Regions from separate parts of the Erwinia papayae genome, predicted to be linked through region 1. Evidence: predicted binding sites of a transcription regulator. Region 1 holds the regulator's gene; the other holds the start of a gene.
The links. Region 1 encodes PhoB, which activates phosphate uptake and scavenging genes when phosphate is short. Its sites were predicted from a motif close to CTGTCATAAAACTGNCNNAT; they were not measured.
Positions count from the first base shown of each region.

Region 2: the regulator PhoB is predicted to act here: its motif matches at 5,005-5,024, upstream of glpT (glycerol-3-phosphate transporter).

Region 1 is NZ_JBZCHT010000009.1:2,156,465-2,165,205, reverse strand. Features, by position in the region: gene AC3RPL_RS15155 (AAA family ATPase) at 1-1,339, opposite strand, end outside; gene sbcD (exonuclease subunit SbcD) at 1,336-2,559, opposite strand; gene phoB (phosphate response regulator transcription factor PhoB) at 2,758-3,447, shown strand; partial or broken gene phoR (phosphate regulon sensor histidine kinase PhoR) at 3,471-4,771, shown strand; gene AC3RPL_RS15135 (cobalamin-independent methionine synthase II family protein) at 4,963-6,066, shown strand; gene brnQ (branched-chain amino acid transport system II carrier protein) at 6,474-7,796, shown strand; gene proY (proline-specific permease ProY) at 7,857-8,741, shown strand, end outside.
Region 2 is NZ_JBZCHT010000013.1:538,581-547,321, forward strand. Features, by position in the region: gene metE (5-methyltetrahydropteroyltriglutamate--homocysteine S-methyltransferase) at 1-1,804, opposite strand, end outside; gene metR (HTH-type transcriptional regulator MetR) at 1,940-2,878, shown strand; gene AC3RPL_RS18700 (YehS family protein) at 2,975-3,454, shown strand; gene AC3RPL_RS18705 (hypothetical protein) at 3,640-3,888, shown strand; gene AC3RPL_RS18710 (carboxylate/amino acid/amine transporter) at 3,950-4,804, opposite strand; gene glpT (glycerol-3-phosphate transporter) at 5,171-6,517, shown strand; gene glpQ (glycerophosphodiester phosphodiesterase) at 6,519-7,559, shown strand; gene yigL (sugar/pyridoxal phosphate phosphatase YigL) at 7,601-8,401, opposite strand; gene pldB (lysophospholipase L2) at 8,449-8,741, opposite strand, start outside.

The sequences.
Region 1 (8,741 bases):
GCCGGTTCAGTACGGCTTCGCTCTGTTGCAGCTGCTCAAAACGCGCGGCCCACAGCGGCAAAGCCTCTCCCCAGTGGGCGAAAGACGCATGTTGCTGCTGCCACTGCTGCTGTTGCTGCTGCTGTGCCCGTTTCTCCTGCTGCACCTGCTGATTGTGTTGGGATTTTTTCTGTTGCTCTGTGAGCGAATGCTGGTACTCACTCACTTCTTTCGCCAGCATTTCGCTTTGCTGCTCCAGCGCGCTGATGCGGTTATCCAGCGGCAGTACGCGCTCGGCGATTAGCGTCTCCTGTTGCTGACGCAGGTGCTCATGCTGGCTGCGTGTTTCGTTCGCGGTTTTCAGCTGCGAGGTCAGGACATCCAGTGACTGCTGCTGTTCCTGCTGTTGCCGGGTGAGGCGCTGCTGCTGCTGTAACGCCAGCCAGTCCTGCTGCTGCTGTTGCTGCTGCTGCCAGAGTGGCCGGAGCTTTTCGGCGGGTTCGGCGCGTTTCAGCTTATCCAGCTGCGGTTGATCCTGTTGCCAGGCGTTTTCCGCCTGGCGGGAAGCCTGCTCTGCCGCCGTGACGGCCTGGAGGGCGAGTTGCCACTGCTGCTGCCACTGCAACAGTTGCTGCTGGCGCTGATGTTGAGAAGTGAGTACCTGCTCTTCGGAAAGTCGTTGTGCCAGCTGGTCGCTCAGTACCTGCTGCTGTTCGTTGTCCAGCAGAGCCATGCCCCCTGCGCGAGCGCGCAGGGTTTCCAGCGCCTGGCGGGCGTTTTTATGTCGTTCGAACACGCTGGCGGACAGGCGACCATAGATTTCTGTTCCGGTCAGCTCCTCCAGCAGTTCGGCGCGGCTGTTGGCATCGGCGTTGAGGAAGGCGGCAAACTGCCCCTGTGACAGCATCATCGATTTGGTGAAGCGTCCGAAATCCAGGCCGGTCAGCGCGGTCAGCATCTCCAGCTTGTCTTTCACTTTGTCGGCAACGATCTGATTATCGGCACAGCGTGCCAGCTCAACGCGCGGTGCCTGAAGATTACCGTCCGGCGCGCCCCGTGCCCGGCTCTGGCTCCAGAATGCCCGCCAGGCGACGCCTTTTACTTCAAACTCCACTTCCGCCAGACACTCTGCCGTGTCGCGGGTCATCAGGTCATTCTGGCTCTGCGACAGTTTTCCCAGCCGTGAGGTTTCGTGATACAGCGCCAGGCAAATAGCGTCCAGCAGGGTGGTTTTTCCCGCTCCGGTCGGGCCGGTGATGGCAAACAGGCCATTGCTGGCAAAGGGTTCAGCGGTGAAATCCACTTTCCATTCGCCTTTCAGCGAGTTGAGATTTTTAAAGCGCAGCGTCAGGATTTTCATGGCTGTTCCTCGTCATCAATTTCTGCCAGCGTCTGCTGAAACAGCGCGGTGACGCGGGCCAGCTTGTCCGGTCCGGCCTCCTCTTCACTTGCCAGGCGACGACTGAACACCTCCTCTACGCTGAGCTCACTCAGGGTTTCGTTGTGCTGACGCGCAATGGTCTGCTCGCGCTGTTCACGACTGCGACGCAGTAACACCACCTCGACGGGCAGATCCTGCGTCATCTCCTGAATCCGCCGCTGCAAATCGTTCAGCCAGCTGCGGGTGACCACTTCGATATCCAGCCAGATGGTTTTCCCCTCCGGCGGCGGCTGAAGGGCGGCCAGCTGCTGTGCAATTTCCTCCAGCGTCCCTTTAATCATCTGCATTGGCTGGAACGGCGGAATGGTCAGCGGCTCTACCTGGCTCAACTTGCCTTCTGCGAACGCCACCAGAAAAACGCTTTTCTCTTTGCCCAGCTCGTCAAAACTGAGCGGAATGGGCGAGCCGCTGTAACGGATATGCTCCGTACCGGCAATGCGCTGAGCACGATGAATATGCCCCAGCGCAATATAGTCAGCGGGGGGAAAGGCCTGCGCGGGGAAAGCGTCCAGCGTGCCGATGTAAATATCACGTACGGCGTCACTTTTCGTCACGCCGACGGTGGTCAGGTGGCCGGTGGCGATGATCGGCAGCGCCAGCCCCAGCGCCTGGCGTTGTTGCTGCGCGGCCTGCCAGCATTGCTGGTAATGATGGGTGATGGCCTCCAGCAGGGATTGTTGCTTCTGATGGCCAGACTGGCCTGCCTGGCTGGTGGTGATGTCACGCGGACGTAAAAAAGGGATAGCACACAGCAGCGCGCCCGGCTGGCCGTTGCGGTCGGTCAGCAGCAACACCTGATCGTCGGGATGTTCGGCAGCCGCAGCAATCACCCGCGTATTCAGACAGCTCAGCAGCTCGCGGGATTCATTAAGCACCGCCACCGAATCGTGATTCCCGCCAAGGATCACCAGCTGGCATCCGCTGGCTTGCAGGCTGACGATAAAGCGATTGAACAGTTCGCGGGCATAGCTGGGTGGCGACCCGGTATCAAAAATATCCCCGGCGACAATAATCGCTGCCACCTGCCGTTCTGCCACCTGCAACAGCAACCAGTCAAGAAAGGCCTGATGTTCGGCAGCCCGACTTTTGGTGTAGAAAAACTGGCCCAGATGCCAGTCGGCGGTATGAATGACGCGCATGGTATCCCTTCTGTGCATAAGCAGAGCTGACGATTATAAACAGAGCTGGCAAAAACCCCAGCGGCAAAGGCAGACCTGGCGTAAACAGGATGTCGAAAACGCGGACTGATGGGTGCTTTTTTCATAAAACTGTCATAAAACTGACGCATAATGACGCCGCAAATCCCGTGACATCCGGTCACAGCAGCAGGAGCAATAATGGCTAAGCGCATTCTGGTGGTAGAAGATGAAGCCCCAATCCGTGAGATGTTGTGTTTTGTGCTGGAGCAAAATGACTATCAACCCGTCGAAGCGGAAGATTATGACAGTGCGGTCAGTCAGCTGATTGAACCCTGGCCTGATTTGATCCTGCTGGACTGGATGCTGCCGGGTGGCTCAGGTATTCAGTTTATTAAACACCTGAAGCGCGAAGCGATGACCCGTGATATTCCGGTGATGATGCTGACGGCCCGTGGTGAAGAAGAGGACCGCGTGCGGGGGCTGGAAGTGGGCGCGGATGACTATATCACCAAGCCGTTCTCGCCGAAGGAACTGATTGCCCGCATTAAAGCGGTGATGCGCCGTATTTCACCGATGGCGGTGGAAGAGGTGATTGAAATACAGGGACTGAGTCTCGATCCCTCCTCACACAGGGTGATGTCAGAAACGCAGCCGCTGGAGATGGGGCCAACCGAGTATAAGCTGCTGCACTTTTTTATGACCCATCCGGAGCGGGTCTACAGCCGTGAACAGTTGCTTAATCACGTCTGGGGCACTAACGTGTACGTCGAAGATCGCACCGTTGATGTGCATATTCGTCGCTTACGCAAAGCGCTTGAGGTCAGCGGGCACGATCGCATGGTACAAACGGTTCGCGGGACAGGTTACCGTTTCTCAGCACGTTACTGATCGTTTGCACTGGAGTCTTCATCTTGCTGGAACGCCTCTCCTGGAAGAAATTACTGCTGGAGCTGCTGCTCGTCTGCCTGCCCGCGCTGATTATCGGGTGGCTGACGGGTTACCTTGCCTGGCTGCTGCCGGTTGCCCTGCTGGCGCTGCTGGGCTGGCACTATTTTAACCTGCTGCGCTTATCGCACTGGTTGTGGGTTGACCGCAGTATGACTCCCCCGGCCGGACATGGCAGCTGGGAACCCCTCTTTTATGGCCTGTATCAGATGCAGGTGCGCAACCGTCGTCGTCGGCGTGAACTGGGTAATCTGATCAGACGCTTTCGCAGTGGCGCGGAGTCGCTGCCGGATGCGCTGGTACTGACCACCGAGGAAGGCATCATCTTCTGGTGCAACGGCCTGGCACAGCAGCTGCTTGGGCTGCGCTGGCCGGAAGACAATGGCCAGAATATCCTCAATCTGCTGCGTTATCCTGAGTTTGCCCGCTACCTTCGCCAGCGGGATTTTTCGCGTCCGCTGACGCTGGTGCTGAACAATCAACGGCACCTGGAATTTCGGGTGATGCCCTACAGCGAAGGGCAGTGGCTGTTAGTGTCGCGCGACATGACGCAGATGCATCAGCTGGAAGGTTCCCGCCGCAACTTCTTTGCCAACGTCAGCCATGAGCTAGGCACGCCGCTGACAGTGTTACAGGGCTATCTGGAGATGATGACCGGCGACGGCATGGCCGGGCCGCTGCGCGACAAGGCGGTCCATACCATGCAGGAGCAGACGCGTCGTATGGACGGCCTGGTAAAACAGCTGCTGACGCTTTCCCGCATTGAGGCCGCGCCTGCGTTGGATCTCCATCAGCAGGTTGATGTCCCGGCGATGCTGCAACTGTTGCAGCGCGAAGCGGAGACGCTGAGTCAGGGACGTCATGAGATACATTTCCAAACCGATGCGCATCTGCGGGTGTTGGGTAACGAGGAGCAGTTGCAGAGCGCTATCTCCAATCTGGTGTATAACGCGGTCAACCATACGCCGGAAGGGACGCGGCTGGAGATTGCCTGGCTGAAAACAGCGCAGGGTGCTCTGTTTCGCGTCTGCGATAACGGCCCCGGCATTGCCCCTGAACATATCCGCGCCTGACCGAGCGCTTCTATCGCGTTGACAAGGCCCGCTCACGGCGGACCGGCGGCAGTGGCCTGGGACTGGCTATCGTCAAACACGCGCTCTCGCATCACCACACCCGGCTGAAGATTGTCAGTCAGCCGGGTAAAGAGACCTGCTTCAGTTTCCTGCTGCCGCCGGGAATGATTGTCAGCCCGCATCCGGCAGAGTGAGAAGTCACTATCAAGTGGGCTTCTCACCCGGAGAGTGAAAAATTTTCATCTGTGATGAAATTTCCTCGTTTGCCGCTAAACGCGCGGCGTGACATTCTTTTTAGCCATGTGGACATCCGGAAGTCCTGAAGTAACTTAGCGAAACTATTTTAACCATGATGCGTGGTATGCGCAGGCCAGGAGTGAGCAGAATGCAGAGAGATTCAGCCAGATATCGTGCCGAAGTGGTCGGCAGTTTCCTTCGTCCGCCTGCGATAAAGCAGGCTCGCGAGCAGTTCCAGCGGGGGGAAATTGATGCGGTGGCCCTGCGGCGTATCGAGGATGAAGCGATCCGCGAGGTGGTGACGCAGCAGCGCGCCTGTGGACTCAACGTGGTGACCGATGGGGAATTCCGTCGGGCATGGTGGCATTTTGATTTCTTTGATGGCCTGGAGGGCGTGGAGCCTTACGAAGCGGAGCAGGGTATCCAGTTTAACGGTATCCAGACGAAAGCGCGTGGAGTGAAGGTGACCGGCAGGCTGGGTTTTGGCGATCATCCGATGCTGGAAGATTTTCGTTACCTGCAAAGTATCAGCGGTAATGCCATTGCCAAAATGACCATCCCCAGCCCCAGCGTGCTGCATTTTCGTGGTGGCCGTAAGATGATTGACGCCACGGTTTATCCTGATTTGCGGGACTATTTCCACGACCTGGCGCTGACGTATCGTGCTGCAATTCATGCCTTTTACGCGGCTGGCTGCCGCTATCTGCAACTGGATGACACCGTCTGGGCCTATCTGTGCTCTGAGGATCAGCAGCGTCAGATCCGCGAACGTGGGGACGACCCGCAGCAGCTGGCGAGCACCTATGCACAGGTGCTGAATAAGGCGCTGGAAGGTAAACCCGACGATCTGACCATCGGGCTGCACGTCTGCCGGGGAAATTTTCGCTCCACCTGGATTTCTGAAGGCGGCTACGAGCCGGTGGCCGACATTCTGTTTGGCAGCGTCAATGTCGATGCGTTCTTCCTGGAGTATGACAATGAACGTTCCGGCGGTTTCGAGCCGCTGCGCTTTATTAAACCCGGCAGGCAGCAGGTGGTGCTGGGGTTGATCACCACCAAAAATGGCGAGCTGGAAGATCCTGAAAGCGTCAAAAAGCGTATTGCTGAAGCCACGAAATACGTCAGCCTCGAGCAGATTTGCCTCAGCCCGCAGTGTGGCTTTGCCTCCACCGAAGAGGGCAACAGCCTCACTGAGCAACAGCAGTGGGCTAAGCTGCGTCTGGTGACCGATATTGCCAGCGAAGTCTGGTGATGCGTTTTGCGTGAATTACGGTAAAAAGCGTGCGAAAGCGCGCTTTTTGTGCAGCTAATCCTCTTTTTTTGCATAAATTGCACTACCCCTGCTCAGAAAAAATACACATCATCTAAGGGTTCTGGCTTATAAACTGAACTGATGAACTGGCTGGACGTTTTTTTACGCTATATCATTCTGCTTTCCCGATCCCGCCTTGCCTTTCTCCGCTATAAACGGTTTACTTAGCGCCGTTTTTCCGTTTTCCCCCTGAAAAAAGATCATAATCAGCGCAAATCCGCTGGTAAGTGACACTGGACCAGAACATCAGGCTGTGGCGGCTGGCCGGGCCAGTATTTTTAGTGCGCACAGGGGTGACGCTGACATGACGTTTTCACTAACACCAGTAACAGGTTAATCCGCTGCTTATGAGTAATCGTCTAACTTTCAAAGACATCATCGCACTGGGCTTTATGACCTTCGCTCTGTTCGTCGGTGCCGGTAACATTATTTTCCCGCCGATGGTGGGTATCCAGTCTGGTGAGCACGTGTGGGTTGCGGCGGCCGGCTTTCTGATTACCGCAGTGGGGCTGCCGGTGATCACCGTGATTGCGCTGGCCCGCGTGGGTGGGGGAATTGACGCGCTCAGCTCGCCCATCGGTAAGACCGCAGGAATTGTGCTGGCAACCGTCTGCTACCTGGCCGTTGGCCCACTGTTTGCCACACCGCGTACGGCAACGGTTTCCTTTGAAGTCGGTATTGCCCCACTGACCGGCGACACCGCACTGCCACTGTTGATCTACAGCCTTATCTATTTTGTGCTGGTTATTGGCATCTCGCTTTACCCCGGCAAGTTGCTGGATACCGTCGGTCATTTCCTTGCGCCGCTGAAAATTGTGGCACTGGCGGTGCTGGGTATTGCCGCGCTGCTGTGGCCTGCTGGTGGCCTGGCCCCGGCGACAGAAGAGTATCAACATGCCGCATTCTCCAGCGGGTTCGTCAATGGTTATCTGACTATGGACACCCTGGGCGCACTGGTGTTTGGTATCGTTATCGTCAATACCGCTCGCTCACGCGGCGTCAGTGAATCGTCACTGCTGACCCGTTACACCATTATTGCCGGGCTGATTGCCGGGATTGGCCTGACGCTGGTTTACCTGACCCTGTTCAGACTGGGTTCGGGCAGCGCCTCAATTGTCAGTCAGAGCGCCAACGGCGCGGCGATCCTCCATGCTTATGTGCAACAGACCTTCGGCAGTATGGGCAGCCTGTTCCTCGCCGCGCTGATTTTTGTCGCCTGTATGGTCACGGCGGTTGGCCTGACCTGCGCCTGTGCGGAGTTCTTCGAGCAGTATCTGCCGCTGAGCTATCGCCAGCTGGTATTTATCCTTGGGCTGTTTTCCATGCTGGTTTCTAACCTTGGGCTGAGCCATCTGATTCAGATTTCGATTCCGGTGCTGACGGCCATTTATCCCCCGTGCATTGTGCTGGTGTTACTGAGCTTTACGCTGGGCTGGTGGAAAAAGAGCAGCCGCATCATTGCATCAACGATGCTGGTCAGCCTGCTGTTCGGCATGGTAGATGCGGTTAAAACCACCAGCTTTGCCGCGCTGCTGCCCGGTTTTGCCACCCATCTGCCGCTGGCGGATCAGGGACTGGCGTGGCTGCCGCCGTCGCTGGCGATGCTGCTTCTGGTGGCGATTTACGATCGTGCGGTGGGGCGTCAGCAGGTTAATGCCCATCAGCAATAAAGAGTGTGATACCTTCTCCTGCCCATCCGGCAGGAGAAGCTGACATTGTGAAGACAGAAAATGACTAAAAATACGCTCAAAAAAGGACTGAGTACCCGCCACATCCGCTTTATGGCGCTGGGTTCAGCGATTGGCACCGGACTGTTTTATGGCTCGGCTGATGCGATGAAGATGGCCGGCCCGAGTGTGATCCTCGCTTATATCATCGGTGGTGCCATTGCCTACATCATTATGCGGGCGCTGGGCGAAATGTCGGTCAATAATCCACAGGCCAGTTCGTTCTCACGTTATGCCCAGGATTACCTTGGTCCGCTGGCAGGCTATATCACCGGATGGACCTACTGTTTTGAGATTCTGATTGTCGCCATTGCTGATGTGACGGCCTTTGGCATCTATATGGGCGTCTGGTTTCCGGATGTTCCGCACTGGGTCTGGGTACTGAGCGTGGTGCTGATCATTGGTGCGATAAATATGGCGACGGTGAAAGTGTTTGGTGAAGTGGAGTTCTGGCTGTCACTGTTTAAGGTTGCCACCATCATCATCATGATTGTCGCCGGTATCGGCATCATTCTCTGGGGAATCGGTAACGGAGGAGAGCCGACCGGCATCAGTAACCTGTGGAGCAACGGCGGCTTCTTTGCCCACGGTGTGATCGGGATGGTGCTGTCGTTGCAGATTGTGATGTTTGCCTACGGCGGCATCGAAATTATTGGTATCACCGCCGGTGAGGCAAAAGATCCCGAAGTCTCTATTCCCCGTGCCATTAATACCGTTCCTCTGCGTATTCTGGTGTTTTACGTGGGTACGCTGTTTGTCATCATGTCGATTTATCCATGGAATCAGGTTGGCACCCAGGGCAGCCCGTTTGTGCTGACCTTCCAGCATATGGGTATCGCAGCGGCGGCGGCGGTGCTGAATTTCGTGGTGATCACTGCCTCACTATCG
Region 2 (8,741 bases), on a different contig from region 1:
GTTCATCAATCTGGATAATGCCAATACCTGCTTTTTCAAGGTCTTCCACTTCGTCACGCAGCGCCAGCGCAATCTGCTTAGCGATGGTTTCACGGGAAACATCTTCGCGGGGGAATGACCAGCACAGAATGGTCACCGGACCGGTCAGCATGCCTTTTACCGGTTTGTCGGTCAGTGACTGCGCATATTTCGCCCACTCAACGGTAATCGCCTGCGGGCGGCTGATGTCACCAATAATCACCGGCGGTTTCACACAGCGGGAACCGTAACTCTGCACCCAACCATTTTGGGTAAAAGCAAAACCATCCAGGTTCTCACCAAAATATTCCACCATGTCATTACGTTCAGCTTCACCATGTACCAGCACATCAAGCCCCAGTCGCTCCTGCTCAGTAATCGCCTGCCTGATATGTTCGGCAATGCCGGTGCGGTAGTGGTTGCCATCCAGACGCCCCTGCTTAAAGTCCAGCCGCAGGCCACGGATCTCGGTAGTCTGTGGAAACGAACCAATGGTGGTGGTCGGCCATGCTGGCAAGCGGAATCGCACACGTTGTGCCTGAGTACGCACGGCATAGCTACTGTCACGCTGGCTGTCTCTGGCGGTGATGCCGGCCAGCCGTTTGGCAACATTAGCATTGTGTACCCTGCCGGAATGACGGCGGGCGCGAATGGGTGCGCTCCAGGCCTCCAGAGCGTGTGGATCGTTGTTATTCAGTGCATTGCTAAGCAGGGACAACTCCGCACATTTTTGCAGCGCAAAAGCGAACCAGCTTTTTACTTCATCATCCAGGCGGGTTTCGGCGCTCAGATCGATTGGGCTGTGTAACAATGAACAGGAGGAACCGATCCACAGCTGCTGCCGCTGAGCGGTTAACGGTTGCAGGCGTTCAAACCAGCTGCTCAAATCGGCACGCCAGACGTTGCGGCCATTAATCACGCCAACAGAGAGCAACCAGTCGGACGGGATGCGGGTATTGAGAACAGTGATATCATCCTTACCATGAACCAGATCAACATGCAGTCCCTGCACCGGCAGCGTGCGGATAGTGTCGATGTTGGTGGCGGCACTGTCAAAATAGGTGGTCAGCAATAATTTAACTTTACCCTGCAACGTATCGTAGGCGGGTTTAAACGCCGCCAGCCAGTCTTGTGGCAATTCCAGAACCAGAGCGGGTTCATCAATTTGAACCCACTCAATGTCACGCTGCGCCAGTTCAGACAGCAGCTGCTGATAAACCGGCAGAATGTCTTTCAACAGGCTGAGGCGATCAAATTGCTCACCTTTCACTTTGCCCAGCCACAGCCAGGTGACCGGCCCCAGCAGAACCGGTTTTACTTTATGGCCCAGTGCCAGTGCTTCATCCACCTCTTCCAGAATCTGCGTCCAGGTCAGTTTAAATTGTTGGCCTTTAGTAAATTCTGGCACCATGTAGTGATAGTTTGTATTAAACCATTTGGTCATTTCAGCCGCCGCCGCTGGCTCACCGGTTGGTGCGCGGCCACGACCAATACGAAATAAGGTATCCAGATCGACAGATCCATCTTTATTCTGGTGACGTGCAGGCACATTGCCCAGCAGCAGGCTGGTTGTCAGCACATGATCGTACCAGGCGAAATCGCCAACCGGTACCAGATCAACACCAGCATCTCGCTGTTGCTGCCAGTGACGGGCGCGTAGTTCGCGGCCAACAGCCAGCAGCTCTTGCTGAGTGCTGTTACCCGCCCAGTAACTCTCCTGGGCTTTTTTCAGTTCGCGGTGCAGGCCAACACGGGGGAAGCCGAGCGTATGATTCAGAATGGTCATCAGTTCTTTCCTCAGTTACAGCCCGTCTTCGTGTTTGCCGGGCTTTTAGACGTCCAGATGTTTACACATCTATAATCCGCAGGTACTGTATTCACCACAAGCGCAATTTGTTCATTGTCGATGTGAAGGACTCTCATGATCGAACTTAAACACCTGCGGACGTTGCAGGCTCTGCGAAATACGGGTTCGCTGGCGGCAGCGGCGGCCCAGCTGCATCAGACGCAATCCGCTTTATCTCATCAGTTCAGCGATCTGGAACAGCGTCTGGGCTTTCGTTTATTCGTCCGTAAAAGCCAGCCGCTGCGTTTCACCCCGCAGGGCGATATTCTGCTTCAGCTTGCTGAACAGGTGCTGCCACAGATCCAGCATGCGCTTCAGGCTTGCCATGAGCCGCACCAGGCCACGCTGCGTATTGCTATCGAATGCCACAGTTGCATTCAGTGGTTAACCCCGGCACTGAATAACTTCCGCCAGAGCTGGCCGCAGGTGGTGATGGACTTTAAATCCGGGGTTACTTTTGATCCCCAGCCTGCGCTACAGCAGGGCGACCTGGACGTGGTGCTGACCTCCGATATTTTGCCGCGCAGCGGCCTGTTCTATTCGCCGATGTTTGACTACGAAGTCCGCCTGGTGCTGGCGACCGACCATCCTCTGGCGCAGATCGGTCATATTTCACCTGAAGATCTTGCTGATGAAGTGCTGATGATTTATCCGGTACAACGTCAGCGTCTGGATATCTGGCGTCATTTTCTGCAACCCGCAGGCGTCAGTCCGGCGCTGAAAAGTGTCGATAACACACTCCTGCTGATTCAGATGGTCTCTGCCGGAATGGGCATTGCGGCCCTGCCACATTGGGTGGTGGAAAGTTTTGAACATCAGGGACTGGTGGTGACAAAAACGCTGGGTGGCGGCTTGTGGAGTCGTTTATACGCGGCGGTTCGCGACGGCGAACAGCGCCAGGCCGTGCTCGACGCTTTTATTCGTTCAGCCCGTCAACATGCCTGTGAACATCTGCCAGGAGTCAGAGATGCCTCCCAGCCCGGCACGCCGCTACCCACTTCTTCACCACTTTGAAACCGCTGCCAGCGCTGTGCTGGCGGTTTCCACTGGTTATGCAGCCATTTGTCTCTATAATGCGCCGGATGCCACTTGTTTTCTGATGAGAATTTTATGACTAACAACGACGTCCTGCGCAGCGTGCGCTACATGCTGAAGCTGAATGATGCCCAGATGGTCGCCATTCTTGCCCTGGCAGAAAGCCAGGTTAACGAAGCAGAGATGGGGAACTTCCTGAAAAAGGAAGATGAAGCAGGTTTTCGCCCCTGCCCGGATGTGATTATGGGCTACTTTTTGAACGGTCTGATATTTCAGCGCCGAGGCAAAAGTGAAGATGCTCCGGTGCCATCAATTGAACGTAAGATGACCAATAATATTATTATGAAAAAACTTCGCGTGGCCTTCGATCTGAAAACCACCGATATTATTGAAACGCTCAAACTGGCAGATTTCGCTGTTGGTCAGTCCGAAATTGGCGCAATTTTCCGTAAGCCCGGCCATAAAAATTATCGTGATTGTGGCGACCAGATATTGCGTAATTTTCTGAAAGGAATGACTTTAAAACTACGCCCACCCGTATCAAAAAATAATTAACTATCGGGCGACATTAGTGTCGCCATTAATTTAATACATCCAGAAAAAATGAAATATAAAAATAATAATATATTAATTCCTGCCCTGAAAATAAAAAACTTTAATTGTTGACAATATAATTATGCAGAAGCAGAATTGTTTCCGGAGATATTCTCCATTATTTTTTTGTATAAAGGATATACATTATGAAAGAATTAAACGCTGCACAAATTATGGAAGTTAGTGGCGCAGGGAAAATCCAGGATGGAGTTTCCAGCTGGTACGGCTCGCTTTTCTCCGGAATTTTTAAACTCACCTCTTCTTTTTCCAGTGCGTTAGGCGCGACTGAAGAAGCTGCAAAAACAAATGGCGAAGAGCTGGGTAGCAAAATTGGTGCGAAAATTGAAGATGCAATCAGCACATGGGTTGATCAACTCAGTGCGCTGATAAAATAAAACGCCCCTGATTTAATACGTAATGCCGGAAAAAATTTCCGGCATTTATAACATTGCAGAATCAGCTTCTTTTTATTATCCACTGCCGGTGCACCCACAGCGAGGCAAAGATGACCGCAGAACCAATAATAAAACTCGGCCAGTGTGGTTTTTGTTGCCAGATAGCCAGATTAACCAACAGACCCGCTGGCACATGCATGTTATTCATAATTCCCAGGGTTCCTGCATCAACCTGCGTTGAACCGTAGTTCCACATAAAATAACCTAAACCCGATGCCGCCACGCCAAGCCAGATTAGTATGCCCCACTGGAATGTGGTGGTGGGTAATTTATTGGGATTACCCCACAACAGCCAGGCAATAACCGCGACCATCGCCGCACCAATATAAAACCACGCAAAAGCGGTATGCTGTGGCACGGGCCGGGTTTCCTGGAGACGCTTATAACCCACCATTCCCACGGCAAAGCAGATATTTGCCAGCTGCACCAGCATCAAACCAAACCAGAAGTGATCGCTGACTTTGTCATAGCGAATGATTGCCGCCCCCGCCACCGCAAGCAGTGCGCTGACCAGGTAGCCAAAGCGGATACCACGACCACTGAGCAGATCATAAATCAGCGTAATATAGAGCGGCGTCATCACGGTGAACAACAACAGCTCAGATACGCTCAGGTAAAGATAGGCCTGGAAACTGATCAGATACATGATCCCCAGTTGCAAAGCGCCCACCGCCATATAAAGCAACAGAGTAGAGGCACGATAACCGCGCCAGCGCAGAAAGGGTAAAAACACCGCAGCCGCCAGTAGCAGACGGATTAACACCGAGAATACCGTGTCCACCTGTCCCGCCAGATATTCGCCTATCAGACTGAATGAAAATGCCCACAATATTGTGGTGACAATCAGTAACGTCACAATCAGAAACTCTGCTAAGAAATGAGGCTCCAGTGTAACGAAGTTCGGCGAACGACAGGGAAATTTCTGGTTTACAATTGATTAACAAGCAATCAGATGGTTTTCATTTCTGTCTTTGAGAAAAACAGTAAACGTTGCTAAACCGGAATCTGCCTCCGCTGAACAGCAGCTGTTGCACCGATCGGGGCTGTAAAAATGTTTTGTCATAAAAATGTAACATTTGCGTAGCTGTTCACACTCCCTCCTGGAATTTGCCCTTATCCTCTGCGCCGAAACCAACACATCGTGTTACCGCCTGGATATTCAGTTTCCGTCTCACGCCAGTTGGCGTGAACAGAGAAATAAACTGCGCCATTGGAGGCCACCATGATCACTATTTTTAAACCTGCGCCACATCAACCGCCAGTTGACGCCCGACGCGTCGATCCGCTGTATCGCAAACTTCGCTGGCAAATTTTTATCGGCATCTTCTGCGGCTATGCCGCCTACTATCTGGTACGCAAAAATTTTGCCCTTGCCATGCCTTACCTGGTGGAGCAGGGATTTTCGCGCGGCGATCTTGGATTTGCGCTTTCCGGCATCTCCCTCGCTTACGGTTTTTCTAAATTTATTATGGGTTCCGTTTCAGACCGTTCTAATCCCCGCATTTTTCTGCCTGCCGGTTTAATCCTTGCCGCTGCCGTGATGTTGTTGATGGGATTTGTCCCCTGGGCCACATCCGGCATCATGATTATGTTTGTATTACTGTTTTTGTGTGGCTGGTTTCAGGGTATGGGCTGGCCTCCCTGTGGCAGAACCATGGTCCACTGGTGGTCAAAAAAAGAGCGCGGCAGCATCGTCTCGGTGTGGAATTGTGCGCACAACGTCGGAGGCGGCCTTCCTCCCCTGCTGTTTTTGCTGGGTATGGCCTGGTTTAACGACTGGAAAGCCGCGCTCTATATGCCCGCATTTGCCGCCATCGTCGTGGCAATAATCGTCGGTGTATTGATGCGTGATACGCCACAATCCTGCGGCCTGCCGCCGATTGAAGAGTATAAACAGGATTTTCCGCCCGACTACGACGCAAAACATGAACAGGAACTGAGCGCAAAACAGATCTTTATGCAGTACATCCTGCCTAATAAGCTGCTGTGGTATATCGCACTGGCTAACGTTTTCGTCTATCTGTTGCGTTACGGCATTCTCGACTGGTCCCCCACTTATCTGAAGGAAGTGAAGCATTTCACCCTGGATAAATCCTCATGGGCCTGGTTTCTTTATGAATACGCCGGTATTCCCGGCACACTACTATGCGGCTGGATGTCCGACCGTGTATTTCGTGGTAATCGTGGGGCAACCGGCGTCTTCTTTATGCTGCTGGTGACCGTCGCCACGGTGGTTTACTGGCTGAATCCGCCCGGTCACCCCGGCGTGGATATGGCCTGTATGATTGCGATTGGCTTTTTAATCTACGGCCCGGTGATGTTAATCGGCTTACATGCGCTGGAGCTGGCACCGAAAAAAACCGCAGGAACGGCGGCGGGCTTTACCGGTTTATTTGGCTATCTGGGCGGGTCGGTCGCTGCCAGTACGCTCGTCGGCTACACCGTGGATTACTTTGGCTGGAACGGCGGATTTATCATCATGATCGCGGGCAGTATTCTGTCGGTGCTACTGCTAATACTCACCATGTTCAGTGAGAACAAACGTTCAGCGGAGAAAAATCATGCTTAGAATGCTGATATTAAGCTTTCTGACAGCGTCGTCGCTGTGTGTAATGGCGGCAGATACGGCAAAGCTGGTCATTGCGCATCGCGGGGCCAGTGGCTATCTGCCGGAGCACACGCTGGAGGCTAAAGCGATGGCCTATGCTCAGGGGGCCGATTTCCTCGAACAAGATCTGGTGATGACCAGAGACGATCAGTTGGTGGTGCTGCACGACCGCTATCTTGATCGGGTCACCGACGTGGCTGAGCGCTACCCTGGTCGCGCCCGGCAGGATGGTCGTTTTTACGCCATCGACTTTACGTTGAAAGAAATTAAAGGTCTGAAGTTTACCGAAGGTTTTACGCTTGAAAATGGTCACAAAATCCAGACCTTTCCGGGCCGCTTTCCAATGGGTAAATCAGATTTTCATGTGCATACCTTTGCGGAAGAGATCGAATTTATTCAGGGTTTAAATCACTCCACCGGCAAAAATGTAGGCATTTATCCTGAGATCAAAGCCCCGTGGTTTCACCGCCAGCAAGGTAAGGACATCTCCGCCAGGGTGCTGGATGTGCTGAAACAGTATGGCTACACCAGTAAAAGCGACCTTATCTACCTGCAATGTTTCGATTTTGATGAGCTGAAACGGATCAAAACGGAGCTGGAGCCACAGCGCGGAATGAATCTGAAGCTGGTGCAGCTGATTGCAAAAACAGAGTGGCAGGAGACCCGGCAACAACAGAACGGCAAGTGGGTTAATTACAGCTACGACTGGATGTTTAAACCCGGCGCGATGAAAATCCTGGCAAAATATGTCGATGGCGCAGGACCGGATTATCACATGCTGGTCAGCAAAGATTCGACTACAGGGCGTGTTCACCTGACAGAGATGGTTAGAGAGGCGCATGAAAGCGGCCTGGTGGTGCATCCTTACACCGTCCGCGCCGATCAATTACCTGACTGGGTTAACAACGTCGATCAACTCTACGAGGTGCTTTACCACCGGGCCGGCGTGGACGGCCTGTTTACCGACTTCCCGGATAAAGCCGTACATTTCCTGCAGCGCTGAAACCTTATCGCCCCGGCATGACCGGGGCAAAAGGGTGATGTTCAGACGTTATACAGCTTGCGCAGGTACTCCGGCACCGCGTTATCAGCATTGCTGCCAATGACCTCCAGTTCCGGCAGTAAATCCTTCAGCCGCTGATGCGCGTTGCTCATAATGCAACCTTTGCCCGCCATGTTCAGCATCTCTTTATCGTTCATGCCATCGCCAAAAGCGATGCAGTCCGCCAGGGAGTAGCCAAAAGAGTGCGCCACCGCATCCAGCGCAAGTCCTTTAGAAACGCCACCCCCCATCACTTCCAGGCAGGTCGGCAGCGAAAAGCTGACGTTTACCCGATCGCCCCATCGGGCAACTAACGCCTCTTCCAGCGGGATCAATTTCTCTGCATCGTTACAGGTGAAAAAAACCTTACTGATGCCATCAGTCGGCAGCGAGCCCGGCTCATAGATCTGGTAGTTAAAGTTGGATTCACAGAAAAAGTCCATCTCTTCAGGGCGATGGCGGTTCAGATACCACTCATCATCCCGATAAATATTGGTGAAAATGTCCGGATTGCTGTAGTGCATGGCATAGAGGTCACGGGCGATATCCTCATCGAGGTTATGGCTGAAAAACAGCTCTCCGGCCGTGTTGTGCACGCGCGCGCCGTTAGAGGTAATCATAAAAGCATCAATCCCCAGACTGTCACGCATCTGTGCGACATCAATATGATGACGTCCGGTGGCAAAGATAAAATTCACCCCTTTACGGGTGAGCTGTTGCAGCGTTTCACGGGCATAAGAGGAGAGACGGTGATTGGGGGATAACAGCGTGCCATCAAGATCGGAAGCAACAATAGGGTACATAAAACCTCTGGTTAATTTTGTCAGCAAGGGCGTTCACTCCCTCGTTATTAAGCCGTATCTGAGTGGTGCAAAGCGTGTCGCGCAAAAAAAGCCAGAATGGCCTCCAGCGCTTCGGTACGCATACTGTCTTTTTCAAATAAGATCTCATGACGCGCACCGGCGATAACCTGCGGTTTTCCTCCTTCACAGGGCTGCCCTGCTGCGGTCATCGCCTGGCAGAACTGATCCTGGGCCAGGTTATCAACGACTTTGTCTTCACCGGCCTGCAACAGCAGCAGCGGCGTGGAAATATCTTTTGCGGTAGTGAGAATACGTCTCCCTGCCTGAACACTCTCCCGCA